4 regions of the Alteromonas sp. ABH4_456 genome follow, and region 3 is predicted to be linked to each of the others. Evidence: predicted binding sites of a transcription regulator. Region 3 holds the regulator's gene; each other region holds the start of a gene.
What was found. The regulator FNR, encoded in region 3, switches genes on or off when oxygen is low (the NO sensors DNR and NnrR bind a similar motif). The targets are predictions, from matches to a motif close to TTGATCTAGATCAA.
Positions count from the first base shown of each region.

Region 1: the regulator FNR is predicted to act here: its motif matches at 1,242-1,255, upstream of clpB (ATP-dependent chaperone ClpB).
Region 2: the regulator FNR is predicted to act here: its motif matches at 1,749-1,762, upstream of ccmA (cytochrome c biogenesis heme-transporting ATPase CcmA).
Region 4: the regulator FNR is predicted to act here: its motif matches at 1,353-1,366, upstream of ACXAG2_RS08890 (DUF3149 domain-containing protein).

Region 1 is NZ_JBSWXO010000019.1:7,346-10,621, reverse strand. Features, by position in the region: gene ACXAG2_RS19810 (benzaldehyde dehydrogenase) at 1-998, opposite strand, end outside; gene clpB (ATP-dependent chaperone ClpB) at 1,354-3,276, shown strand, end outside.
Region 2 is NZ_JBSWXO010000004.1:38,868-42,143, reverse strand. Features, by position in the region: gene ACXAG2_RS07620 (heme ABC transporter permease) at 1-364, opposite strand, end outside; gene ccmB (heme exporter protein CcmB) at 364-1,032, opposite strand; gene ccmA (cytochrome c biogenesis heme-transporting ATPase CcmA) at 1,029-1,694, opposite strand; gene ACXAG2_RS07605 (hypothetical protein) at 1,836-3,276, shown strand, end outside.
Region 3 is NZ_JBSWXO010000001.1:61,747-65,022, forward strand. Features, by position in the region: gene ACXAG2_RS00280 (heavy metal translocating P-type ATPase) at 1-292, shown strand, start outside; gene ccoS (cbb3-type cytochrome oxidase assembly protein CcoS) at 297-488, shown strand; gene ACXAG2_RS00290 (sulfite exporter TauE/SafE family protein) at 481-1,149, shown strand; gene fnr (fumarate/nitrate reduction transcriptional regulator Fnr) at 1,177-1,914, shown strand; gene uspE (universal stress protein UspE) at 2,017-2,937, shown strand; gene ttcA (tRNA 2-thiocytidine(32) synthetase TtcA) at 3,029-3,276, shown strand, end outside.
Region 4 is NZ_JBSWXO010000004.1:311,954-315,229, forward strand. Features, by position in the region: gene gshA (glutamate--cysteine ligase) at 1-336, shown strand, start outside; gene ACXAG2_RS08885 (transglycosylase SLT domain-containing protein) at 497-1,090, shown strand; gene ACXAG2_RS08890 (DUF3149 domain-containing protein) at 1,486-1,599, shown strand; gene smrB (endonuclease SmrB) at 1,604-2,170, opposite strand; gene prmB (50S ribosomal protein L3 N(5)-glutamine methyltransferase) at 2,295-3,233, shown strand; gene aroC (chorismate synthase) at 3,239-3,276, shown strand, end outside.

The sequences.
Region 1 (3,276 bases), on a different contig from region 3:
TCATTAATGATTGGGCCAAGTGCGACCTGCCCGGTGGCAGGGTCTCCTACAGGCAGTTGCCCGGCTTTTTCTGCCAGCTTACTGACAAACACCTGATAGATTTTACGCTGCACAAGAATACGACCGGTTGACATGCAAATTTGCCCCTGATGTAGCCAGGCGCCCCAGGTCGCGTTCGCGATAGCAAGATCTATGTCGGCATCTTCCAGAATAATCAGTGAGTTCTTTCCACCCAGTTCCAGGGACACTTTTTTGAGGTGGCGGCTGGCAGCTTCGCCTACTTTTTTACCTGCGCTGGTCGAGCCGGTAAACTGAATCATCGCCACATCCGGGTGCCCGGTTAATGCGGCGCCGGCCGCGCCATCACCCGGTAACATATGCAGTATACCTTCAGGTAATCCGGCTAATTCGAACACCCGGGCGATAGTAACGCCGCCGCACACGGCGGTTCGGGGATCAGGTTTAAGCACAACCGCATTGCCCACTGCAAGCGCCGGAGCAACCGCCCGAATGGCAAGATACAATGGAAAGTTAAATGGCGAGATAACGCCTACAACACCCAGAGGTTTACGACGGGCGATACTGATTTTGCCCGGCGCGGCAGGTAAGACTTCTCCCTGGCTTTGTGAAGGCAAGGCTGCGCTTTCGTTCAGTACTTTTATACTGAGTGAAACTTCAAATTCGGCCTTTGCCCTTATCGAACCACTTTCACGGATCAACACATCGGTGATGTCGTTAAAGTGCTCTTGCATCACCTGAGCGGCTTTGCGCAATACCGCAGCCCGCTCTTCAAAGTGGGTGGTAGACCACGCAGGGAAGGCTTTTTTCGCTGCAGTACAACTTTGACTCACATCTTCCGGACTCGCCATGGCGATTTGTCCAAGTTCTTTTCCCGACGCAGGTTCAGTCACAATAACCGGCTTGGCTGAACCAGATACCCATTTGCCGGTAAATAGTTTTTCCTGCCAAATCGCATTGGCAATGAATGATTCTGTCATTACAACCTCTTTCGCTCAGGCTCTCAGAGCCAGTGAATGATTCATCGGTGTCGATGTACACCTTATTAACAGCATCACCTGTGCCAGCCGCTGTTTTCGGGCAATAGGTATCGAAAATGTCCAGTTAATGAACAATGCGATTGTCTGGCATGTTCATAACCTGAACGCTGTACGCGAAACGTGAGAGCCGTTTGTAAATTTTTCGATTGTGGAAGGAAGAATCGAAATGACCCACTAAAAAGATTGACTGACGTCAATAAGTGGATAGGTTCGTCACTAATTTTTTGCGTAATGAACTTGAATAGCATGTGTACGATACCTATTTAAATAGCACTACTTTTGCAGGGGATTTTTCATGCGATTAGATAGATTTACCAGTAAATTTCAATTAGCGATTTCCGACGCACAGTCTCTGGCACTGGGTCGGGATCATCAGTTTATTGAGCCCGTGCACCTGATGACAGCCATGCTGAATCAACAGGGCGGCTCTGTACGTCCGTTACTCGATCAAGCCCACGTAAATGTGAATGCGTTACGCTCTTCTCTGGCTGAAGCGATCGAGCGGCTTCCACGGGTTGACGGCATCGGTGGCGATGTACAGTTAAGCAAGGACAGCGGAATTTTGCTGAACCTGTGCGACAAGATTGCCCAGCAGCGCAAAGATGAATACATCACATCTGAAATTTTTGTGCTGGCAGCGCTTCAGGACAAAGGCAAATTAGGTGATTTGCTGAAAAGCCTGAATGTGACAAAGGATCAAATCGAAACGGCCATTGATAAAATGCGTGGCGGTCAGAAAGTGACAGATCCTAACGCTGAAGATGTGCGTCAGGCGCTGGAAAAATACACCACTGATCTGACCGAACGGGCAGAACAGGGCAAGCTGGACCCGGTGATAGGCCGTGATGATGAAATCCGCCGCACCGTGCAGGTATTGCAACGCCGGACCAAGAATAACCCGGTGTTAATTGGTGAACCCGGTGTAGGTAAAACCGCCATTGTTGAAGGACTTGCCCAGCGTATTATTAATGGTGAAGTACCGGAAGGGCTGAAGGATAAGCGGGTACTGTCCCTCGACATGGGCGCGTTAGTGGCCGGTGCGAAGTACCGTGGTGAATTTGAAGAACGGCTGAAAGCGGTACTCAATGAACTGGCCAAAGAAGAAGGCCGTGTCATTCTGTTCATTGATGAGCTTCATACCATGGTCGGCGCCGGGAAAGGCGACGGCGCGATGGATGCCGGTAATATGCTTAAGCCAGCGCTCGCTCGCGGTGAACTGCATTGTGTGGGCGCAACCACGCTGGACGAATACCGTCAGTATATCGAGAAAGACGCTGCTCTTGAACGTCGCTTCCAGAAAGTGCTGGTGGATGAGCCGAGTGTGGAAGATACCATCGCCATTTTACGTGGTTTGAAAGAACGTTATGAGCTTCACCACTCGGTAGATATCACCGACCCGGCCATTGTCGCGGCGGCTACATTGTCACACCGTTATATCAGTGACCGTCAGTTGCCTGATAAAGCTATCGATCTTATTGATGAAGCGGCTTCCAGCATTCGTCTGCAAATTGATTCCAAGCCTGAAGATATGGATAGGCTTGAGCGCCGCATCATCCAGTTAAAACTGGAAGAGCAGGCACTGGCAAAAGAAACAGACGATGCCAGCCACAAGCGCCTGGAAATGATCGAGCTGGAGCGTGAACAGGCTGAAAACAAATTGTCCGGTCTGGATAAAATATGGCGCGAAGAAAAGGATGCGATGCAGGGCACGCAAACCATCAAGTCTGAACTGGAGCAGGCGAAACTCGATTTGGAAATCGCCCGCCGGGCGTCAGATCTGAATCGTATGTCAGAGCTGCAGTACGGTCGTATTCCTGAGCTGGAAATGAAGCTGGAAAAAGCGGCGGAGAACGAAACAAAAGAAACCTTCCTATTGAAAAACAAGGTTACCGACGCTGAAATTGCAGATGTGCTGTCCCGCTGGACAGGTATTCCCGTATCCAAAATGCTTGAGGGTGAACGGGAAAAACTACTCAGAATGGAAGATGTACTTCATAAGCGGGTAGTGGGGCAGGCGGAAGCGGTAAATGCTGTGTCCAACGCTATCAGACGCTCACGGGCTGGCCTGGCAGATCCAAACCGACCCATTGGTTCGTTCCTGTTTTTGGGGCCTACCGGTGTAGGGAAAACCGAACTGTCGAAGGCACTGGCCGGTTTCCTGTTTGACACGGAAGATGCACTGGTACGTATCGACATGTCTGAGTTCATGGAGAAGCAT
Region 2 (3,276 bases), on a different contig from region 3:
ATGCGCCCCACATAGGTTTCCCCCATGCCGCACCGGTAAGCAAAGCAATGAATGTCATTGCAGCACCCACAGGCGCCATGGCAATCATGGCCATGTACGCGGTCCGCCATTGCCAGACCATTCCCACCAGCGCAGCTACGGCCATGGCGACATAGGTACTCATTGACAACATGGCAGATGGCACATGGATGTAGATAATCCTGAAGGAGTCACCTTGCTGATAATCCTGAGGCGCAAATAAAAGCCCCCATACTGTACCGCACAACAAGCTGATTACTGCAGCCACTGAAAACCAGGGGAGCAGCGTATTACAAAGCTGGTAAGCCCGCTCAGGCTTTGCGTAGGGATGTAACCACTTCCACATCAGTTCTGACTCACTTTTAAAGAGTAGGCAATGGCAGCCGGAGCTAATGCCATTGCCAGCAACAACATCGCGCCAATAATAGCAATTTGCGCCCTGTAGGGTAATTGTAGCGCAGCTGCATCCACTGCCGAGGTAGCAAATATCAATAATGGAATGAAAACCGGGATCAAAAGCAGCGCCAGGAGTACGCCACCACGCTGAAGCCCTACTGTTAATCCCATGCCGATTGCACCCACCAGTGACAAAAGCGGTGTTCCTAACACCAGGGTGAGTACCAGCGCTATGTACATGTCAACAGTGAGATTGAGAAACAGCGCAAGCAGAGGTGACAACAGCAAAAGCGGAATGAAAGTCACCAACCAGTGGCAAAGTACCTTTAGGGCGGCGACGGCATAGTAGGGCTGTCCGGATAATTGTAACTGTTCCAGTGAACCATCTGCGAAATCGTCCCGGAATAACCGCTCCATCCCGAGCAATGAGGACAATATTGCGGCTATCCAGATAACGCCCGGTCCTATCCGTTGCAGGGTTTCAGGGCCGGGTCCTATTCCCAGCGGAAACAATGTCACTACCATTAATAAGAACATAAGCGGCTGTACCAGCTCGGCCTTCTGACGAAATGCCAGTGCCAGGTCCCGTTTAAAAACCCCCTGATACAGGCCGCTCAAAACCGGTACTCCAAATCAAATGTCTGATACCCGCCCGCGCGATGGCTCAGTGTCTGGTGTGAGGTAGTCAACACAGCACCGCCAGTGCTTACATGTTCACACATTTTATCTTCCAGTTGGGCAACGCCACGGGTATCCAGTGCAGTAAAAGGCTCATCGAGGATCCACACGTCTGCCTGCTTCAACCATAATCTTGCCAAAGCGGCACGGCGAAGTTGCCCTGCAGACAGTGTGCGGCAGGGTACATCTTCCATACCCACCAGCCCCACCAGAGCCAGCACGTCATAAAGATTGTCTTCGTTAAAGCTGACTTTATGCTGCGCACACCAGAATTGAAGGTTTTCGAAAGGCGACAAGGTGCCGTTTATGCCGGCTTTGTGTCCTATATAGATGAGGCTGGTGAACCAGTCTTCGCCCAATGGTTTCCCCTGCCAGAGAAGGGAGCCGCTTTGAGGCTGACTTAATCCACTGAGGATACGCAACAAACTGGTTTTCCCGGCACCGTTAGGCCCACGCAAATAAATCAGCTGCCCTGGCAGGAGCTGAAAAGACAGATCTTCGAACAGTACTCTGTCCCGTTTAATGCACGTTAGTTTGCTGGCAACCAGTCCCGACAAACCGCTATCCTCTTTAACATATCTTTGTATATTCCGGTCTGGCATTCTAGCATAGGCAAAACGGAACACATCACGCCCATTGGCGTATTAAACTTTTTTATGACTTAGTTCAAACTGAAGGACCATTGACAACAGTGAAATGCACAAAATGCTTGAATTTTTCAATTAGTTGCCGATAAATCTGACATGAACTTGCAGATTGCTCAACTGTTTTCGGCGAATGCCACTGCCGCACCGGTTAATGCCGACGCAGGAGCATTGCGTTCAGACACCTTGCAACAGCTGCCTGCAGTAGCCATAACCCGTTTACCCGGTCCGCTTATTCAGTTAACCGGGAACGCCCTCCCTCAGGAGGGACTTGTCGTAAAAGATCCCGGTCTCAGCACATCTCAGCCGCAGGTTTCCCTGGCCAGAACATCAGTCAGTCAGATAACGTTATTTGAACTTCTGCCTGTGAAACACAGTGCAGTGCTGACACAGGCTGACACACAAAGACTGGTTACAGCACTGGCAGAAGGGCTGGCACAGTCGCAGCAACTCAGCCTTGTCAAAAATAATCCGGCCTTATCTCTGGGTGCCATGGTTGAGCAGGCGTCCCCCAAACAACTAACACTCAGGTTACAGTTACCCGGCGCACCAGTGATTAAACTGGATTTACCGGCAACCCAACACGGTGCCACTGAGGCCGGCGATAAATTTTCGTTAAAAATAACGCCTTCAACTGACAACAGGCAGTCAGGATGGCAAATTACCTTAACGCCACAAGGGGAAGGCTCTGCCCAGCCTGCTCAAAGTGTGAATGTACCGGCATCGGCGCCGGTAGTAAAACTGGCTCTGGCAAAAGCGCTGGTCAGTGAAGGGCTCAGCATTGAGGGGAAATTGCAGGGCGCACTGCAGCGTGCATTGCATTTACCTGATGGACCATCAGGCAGTACGGGAAGAGAAACATTACAAACCCTGAATGTCAGCATGCGCGGAACGCAACTATCAGCAACGGGCACCCAAACACGCCCCCTTGCTATGGTCAATTTGCCACCTGCTTTAGCGACATCTGCAAGCAATACTCTGCAGGCTCTTCCGCCGGTCCCGCTTAAACTGGCAGACATTGCAAGCCGGAAAGGGTTGCCGGTATTGCATATCCAACCGCCACCGGATCTGGCGGCTCCGGTAGCCGGTCAGCAAATATCAGGCGCGACATCTAATAATATAAAAGATGTCCTTTCTGCAGGGCCGCTGAACCTGCCGCCCGAACAACTTAGCCGTGTCAGTGAAAATATCCGTCAGCTTTCACGGCAACTTCTCGCAGAAACCGGCTCTACATCAGAAGCACTGACTAAACTGGTTTCTATCCTTACCAAAGCGCCTCCGGGAACGGCTGCCGGCACAAAGGATTTAATGAATGCTTTATCCGCTCAGATAGCCGCTTCGCTTCCTGTTATAAAAACTGCCGCGGGAACTGACAATATTCAACATGCCGTTACCGTTCAAACAGAGACTGGCATTCCGTCTCAGGATACGGCGCAGTCGATTAAACAGCTGTTACAAACGCCTGCTCTGGTCACAACACCAACGAATATTCTTAATCCGCCATCACAATCCGGTTTTGTGAATGCCCTTATCACACTAT
Region 3 (3,276 bases):
GGTGATGGCAGCGGCTGATGTTAGCATTGCAGTGGGTAATGCCACGGATATCGCAAAAAGTGCCGCAGATGTGATTTTATTAAATGATAAGCTGGCTGTACTCGGACACCTTACTCTGATGGCCAGAAGAGTAAAAGCGACAGTCAGGCAGAATATGGGATGGGCCGTAGGCTACAATCTGGTTATCCTGCCGTTTGCAGTATCCGGCATCCTGACGCCGTGGATGGCGGTGATTGGTATGAGCCTGAGTAGTATTCTGGTAGTAACTAATTCGACGAGACTGTTAAAGTAACGCTATGAGTATAATTTACGTCCTTATTCCCCTTGCTGTGATTATTGTGGCCATTGCCATCGGCGTATTTTTTTGGGCAGTAAAATCGAACCAGTTTGAAGACCTGGATCGCCAGGGCTACAGTATTCTTTTCGATGATGATTTATCTCCTGAAGAAAAAAAGCTGGCCGAAGAACGAAAAAAACTCAATGAGTGATCTGTCGTTTTTTTCTGCCTTGCTGGTCGGGCTGGGCGGAGGCGTTCATTGTGTGGGAATGTGCGGCGGCGTATCGCTGGCACTGTCTGCCGCCACGCCGGCAGGCTCATCCCCTTTACCCTATGCGCTTAGCTATAACTTTGGTCGTATATTCAGCTATATACTTGCCGGCGCTGTAACCGGCGGTATCGGGCAGATAGCAAAAGATGCTGTACCGGTGACCGGCCCCGTACTCGCTGTATTCAGTGGCATCATGCTGATTGCCATGGCCTGTTATCTGGGTAACTGGTGGCGTGGCCTGACCGCTGTTGAAGCCCTCGGCAGTAAACTCTGGCAGAGAATTCAGCCGCTGTCGAAACGGTTTTTACCTTTCAGGTCTCCTATTAGCGCCTTTCCCTATGGTATGATTTGGGGATGGTTGCCCTGTGGACTGGTTTATTCCACCCTGACGTGGGCACTGGCTTCAGGGACGGCAATATCCGGTGCTGTAATCATGGCCGGTTTTGGTTTAGGAACGCTACCGGCGTTGCTGGCTGTCCGGGCAGGTGCAGACTGGCTTTCCTCAGGTTTCAGACAACCCGTAGTTCGTCAAATCATTGCTTTGAGTTTGCTGTTGTACGCATTTTTGCTGTTGTGGCAGGCTTTAAGTACTATACATTAGAATTATCGCAAACAGCGGGAAGTGAGCATGCAAAAACGTTCGGATTTTTCTATACACTGCCAGAGTTGCAGTTTCAGCCATCTGTGTCTGCCTGTGGCCCTCAACAAAACTGAGATTGAGTCACTGGATGACATCATTGAACGCAAAAAACCTTTGCATAAACACGACACCCTGGTAGAAGCCGGCGATAAATTTACCTCTCTGTACGCCGTGCGGGCAGGTTCATTTAAGTCTTTTGTCACCGATAAAGAAGGTGAAGAGCAAATTATCAGTTTCCACTTCCCTGGCGATATTATCGGTTTTGACGGTTTACGTGACGACACTCACCAGAGTTATACTCAGGCGCTGGAAACTGCCATGGTGTGTGAGCTTCCCTATTCCACCCTTGAAAAAATGTCTGAGCAATTCCCAAAATTGCGCCATCAGATCATGCGTTTTATGAGTGCTGAAATTAAGCAGGATCACGAAATGATGATGCTGCTGAATAAACGGACGGCAGAAGAACGTCTGATTTATTTTATCGCCCATCTGTCCGGTCGGTTTGAAGAACGGGGTTTTTCTCACCGTCAGTTCAATCTGAGTATGACCCGCAACGAAATCGGTAATTATCTCGGTTTAACGGTAGAAACGATCAGCCGCTTACTGACCCGCTTCCAGAAAGAAGGCATTATCAAAGTAGACGGGAAGCTCATTACTGTTCTGGATTTTGCGGCTATGGATAAAAAGCTGCACTCTATGGACATTCCTACTCTTTGCGTGGATTAAGATCCCGTTGAAATATTGATCTGAAACAAGGTCTCTCCTGCTGTAAGTCTTATACTAAAGATGAAGGCAGTATTATTGTCTTCATCAATAAGGAGAGACGCCATGATCACCTGCAAACGTATTCTCGCCGTCGTTCAGGCCGACAACCCTGAACAACCTGCCCTTTCAAGAGCCATCGAAATTGCCCGTAAAACCGGTGCAGAAGTACACGCACTGCTTGTTGTATACGACTTTTCTTATGCCATGACAACAATGCTCACCCGCAGTGAGCGTGAAGCCGTGCGTGATGCGGTAACCAAAGACCGTATTGCCTGGGCAGAAAAAAATCTGACCCGCTACGATGATTATGATGTAAAGGTTGCTGTTGAGTGGAGTGATAAACGTTACGAAGCCATTACCCGCTACACCATTAACCGTCAGGTTGACCTGGTCGTTAAAGCTACCCGCAAACACGATGATTTTGCATCAGTGCTCTTTACACCAACAGACTGGCACTTACTAAGAAAATGTCCGGCTCCGGTTTTACTTGTCAAAGCCCATGCCTGGCCTGAACACGGTAATATTGTTGCGGCAGTCAATGTGGGTACAGAAGACAAAGAACATGCACAACTGAATGACAAGTTGACCGGTATCGCAAAGGATTATGCAGAGTTACTGAGCGGTCAGGTACATCTGGTTAATGCCTATCCTTCTGCCCCACTGAATATCGCCATTGAGATCCCCGATTTCAATCCTGAGACGTATCATAATGCTGTGCGCAATCATCATGTTCAGGAAATGGAAAACCACAGCGCTAAATTTGGGATCGGCGTAGCAAATTGCCATGTTGTTGAGGGATTACCTGATATAGCCATTCCGAAAGTGACTGAACAGCTGGATGCAGAACTCGTCGTCATCGGTACCGTGGGACGTACAGGCATATCAGCCGCCTTTTTGGGCAATACAGCAGAGCATGTTATTGATAACCTGAATTGCGATGTGCTTGCGGTTAAACCTGACGGCTTTACGTCTCCGGTTAAGTAAATGCGCGATAACGGAATGCTGCTTGTGTAGCAGCATTCCGTCTGCTTTTGTATAATGGTACTTTTATCTTTCCAGCCAATTCTGAAGTGCCATGAATCAAGTAACATCTACGCCATCTGACAACGCCAGTCACAGTGCGCAAAGTAAACAAAAATACAACTTTAACAAGTTGCAGAAAAGACTTCGCAGACATGTTGGCAAAGCCATCGAAGACTTCAATATGATTGAAGACGGCGACAAGGTCATGGTGTGCTTATCCGGCGGAAAAGACAGCTATACCTTGCTGGATATCCTGCTATTTTTACGCAAAATTGCACCGGTCAATTTCGATATCGTCGC
Region 4 (3,276 bases), on a different contig from region 3:
GTGCTTGATAACGCCAACGGAACATCGGCTTACAGCGATGCTGTCAAAGCTGAGTGGCAAAAAGTACTTAATGCTGATGAAACGCCATCCGGTAAAATTCTGGCAACGTTGCTTGAAAATGATATGGATAACGGCGTACTGGGGCTTAATCTGGCTAAGCAGTACGCGGAAGCCTTTAAAGGCTATGAATATCTGCACTATGATTTGAAAGCATTTGAAAAAATGGCCGCTGATTCACTGGCTGCGCAGCACGCTGTTGAGGCGACGGATGAAGTACCTTTTGCAGATTTTATTGCCGGTTATTTCGCAGAACCGATGGCTACACGGGACAGCTGAAGCCTGAATTGACCTTGCCGGGGATAAAAAAATGCCTGGCAAGGGAGCCAGGCATAAGAATGTTCCAGGGAAACACACACATTTATTACCAGAACACTTATTAAGACAGCGGGCAGTGAGAAAGTTCAACAATTCACAACGATTTTTTGCAGGTGCCGGAATTGTACTGCTTTTAAGTGGTATCACCGGTTGTGCCACGTCGCCTCCTCAGGACACCAGTAACATTTGCGAAATCTTTTACGAAAAAGAAGACTGGTATGATGCGGCCGCTGATGCCCGCGATAAATGGGGCGTGCCAATCCATGTTCCTATGGCAATCATGTATCAGGAAAGCTCATTCCGGCATGATGCACTGCCACCAAAACATTATGTATTTTTTGGTCTTATTCCATGGGGGCGGGTCAGTTCCGCTTACGGATATTCTCAGGCTAAAACGGTTACCTGGTCTGACTATGTCAACGAAACCGGCAACAGCTGGGCGGACCGGGATGATTTTGATGACGCCATGGATTTCATGGGCTGGTTTATTTCCAAATCATATAAAATTAATGGTGTATCAAAGTGGGACGGCTATGCCCAGTACCTGAATTACCATGAAGGGTGGCGCGGGTATAAACGCCGTACCTACAACAGTAAGCCCTGGCTGAAAAAGGTGGCCGGAACGGTTAAAGCACGCTCATTGCGTTATGCTACCCAGTTAAAAACCTGCGAAGAAGACTTGCAGAAAAGCTGGTTTTGGAAACTGTTCACATAATGATGATGTGACTGCGTAAGGGGCTGGCATTCTTGGTGAAAAAATACCGGACGCGGCAGTGTTTTCAATACGAAGGACTCAATACGAAGGTTACCGGGAGAGAAAAGAAGTAGGCAGGCGCACCACACACCTGCCTACAATCGACGCTAAGCCAAGACCGTTAATCACCCAACGTCGAACAGGCAGGAACAATATAGTGTAAATGATAATGATTTGCAATATCGTTTTGTGAATTAATTCCTATTTTTTTAAAAAAACCTTTTTGATCTGCATCACGGGTCTTATTTGCATCGACTGTTCCCATTGATTCAGATCACAGATTTACCTGTCGCAGCCATGCACACTAGCACTGTAAAAAGTTATCAATGTTAGGGAGTAATCTGATGTGGCTAACCATGCTTAAAGACCCTGTAGTATGGGGTTCACTTCTGGGTATTTTTATCGTTGTTTTGATGATGTGTTATTACACATGGCTGTTTATGCACAACAGCGCGGGACCGGATAAATAGTTTGTTATTGTTTACTGAGGCCCGGATCAAGGGTTTCGATAAGCACCAGTAACGCGCCTTGCCCGCCATACTCCAGGGGAGCCTGGTGAAACGCTTTGACATGGGGGTGTTGAACCAGGTAGTGAGGCAAGGCGTTTTTTAGTACGCCGGAACCGATGCCATGGACAATGGCAACACAGTCAATAAGCTCTTTGCGCGCGGTATAAATGAGTGCGGATAATTCCAGCTTTACGTTTTCGCGGTTCAGACCGTGTAAATCCAGTACAAGCTCAGGATAGAAATCTCCCCGTCGTAATCGCTTCAAACTATGTGTCGGTTCATTTTCGCGGCAATACCGCATGGGGCCCTGATGGGGCAGGCTGGCCTGATAGACATCTGAAAAGGCAAAACTGGCATCCAGCAGCTTTTGCTGACGGCTGTCCGGGCGGGTGGCGGAATGTAGTCGCTTCGCCGGCACATGACGGCGTTTATGCACAATTTTGTCCTGTGACAGCGGCTTTATACCACTTACCGCTTCCCGGAATAATGACATGTCATTGTCGTCGTCTTCCGGTTTCCACTGATCAGCCAACCATTTTCTCCTGTCTGTTTTAACCTGTGTTCATCTGCACGTCTGTTATCGCGCAATTTGTGTTGGGTGTCATTGCGAGTTTCGGTATGATACCAGCTTTATTTCTGGCGATGTACCACACTCCATGACCGATAAGATTTATTTAGACGAAGCCATCCGTGAACTGCACACCATGCTGGACATGGTGAGATGGTCTGTGAGCCGTTTTAACGATGCACACCTGTACTACGGGCATGGCACTGATAACAGCTGGGATGAAGCTGTTTGCCTGGTAATGCATGCTCTGCATTTGCCACAGGATATTACATCGCAAACCGGTGACGGCTTATTTTCAGCCCGTCTTACCACTTCAGAAAAAGAGAAAGTTGCAGATTTAGTCTTAAAGCGGGTACAAACACGCATGCCGTTGCCGTATATTACCCGTGAGGCATGGTTCTGCGACATGCCTTTTTACGTTGACGAAAGAGTGTTGATCCCCCGTTCACCGTTTGCCGAATTGATCAAAGACCGCTTTTCCGCTTATCTGTCATCTGAGCCGGCCAGTATTCTGGACATGTGCACAGGTGGGGGTTGTATTGCTATTGCGCTGGCCCATACATTTCCTGAAGCTCAGGTGGATGCTGTGGATATTTCCCACGACGCCCTGGAAGTGGCAGATTTCAATATTCAGGAACATCAGTTGGGCGACCGTGTTTTCCCCATTCATTCAGACTTATTTACCAGTCTGGAAGGGCAGCGGTACGACTTAATCGTGTCGAACCCGCCTTATGTCGATGAAGAAGACATGAATGATTTGCCGGACGAATATCAGCATGAGCCTGAATTAGCCCTTGCGGCAGGAGAAGATGGTCTGGATCTGGTTGAGCAGATGCTGAAGCAGGCACCGGTGTATTTAAAAGAAAATGGCTGGATGCTGGTGGAAGTCGGCAACAGTCAGGTGCATATGGCTGAACGTTTTGCCGGGTTAAACGTGGAATGGGTAGCACTTCAACACGGCGGACACGGTATTTTTGCCGTCTCCCGTGCGTCTTTGGTTTCATATCTTAACGGGAAGGAAAGTTAATACAGATGTCTGGTAATAGCTTTGGAAAATTATTCACTGTCAC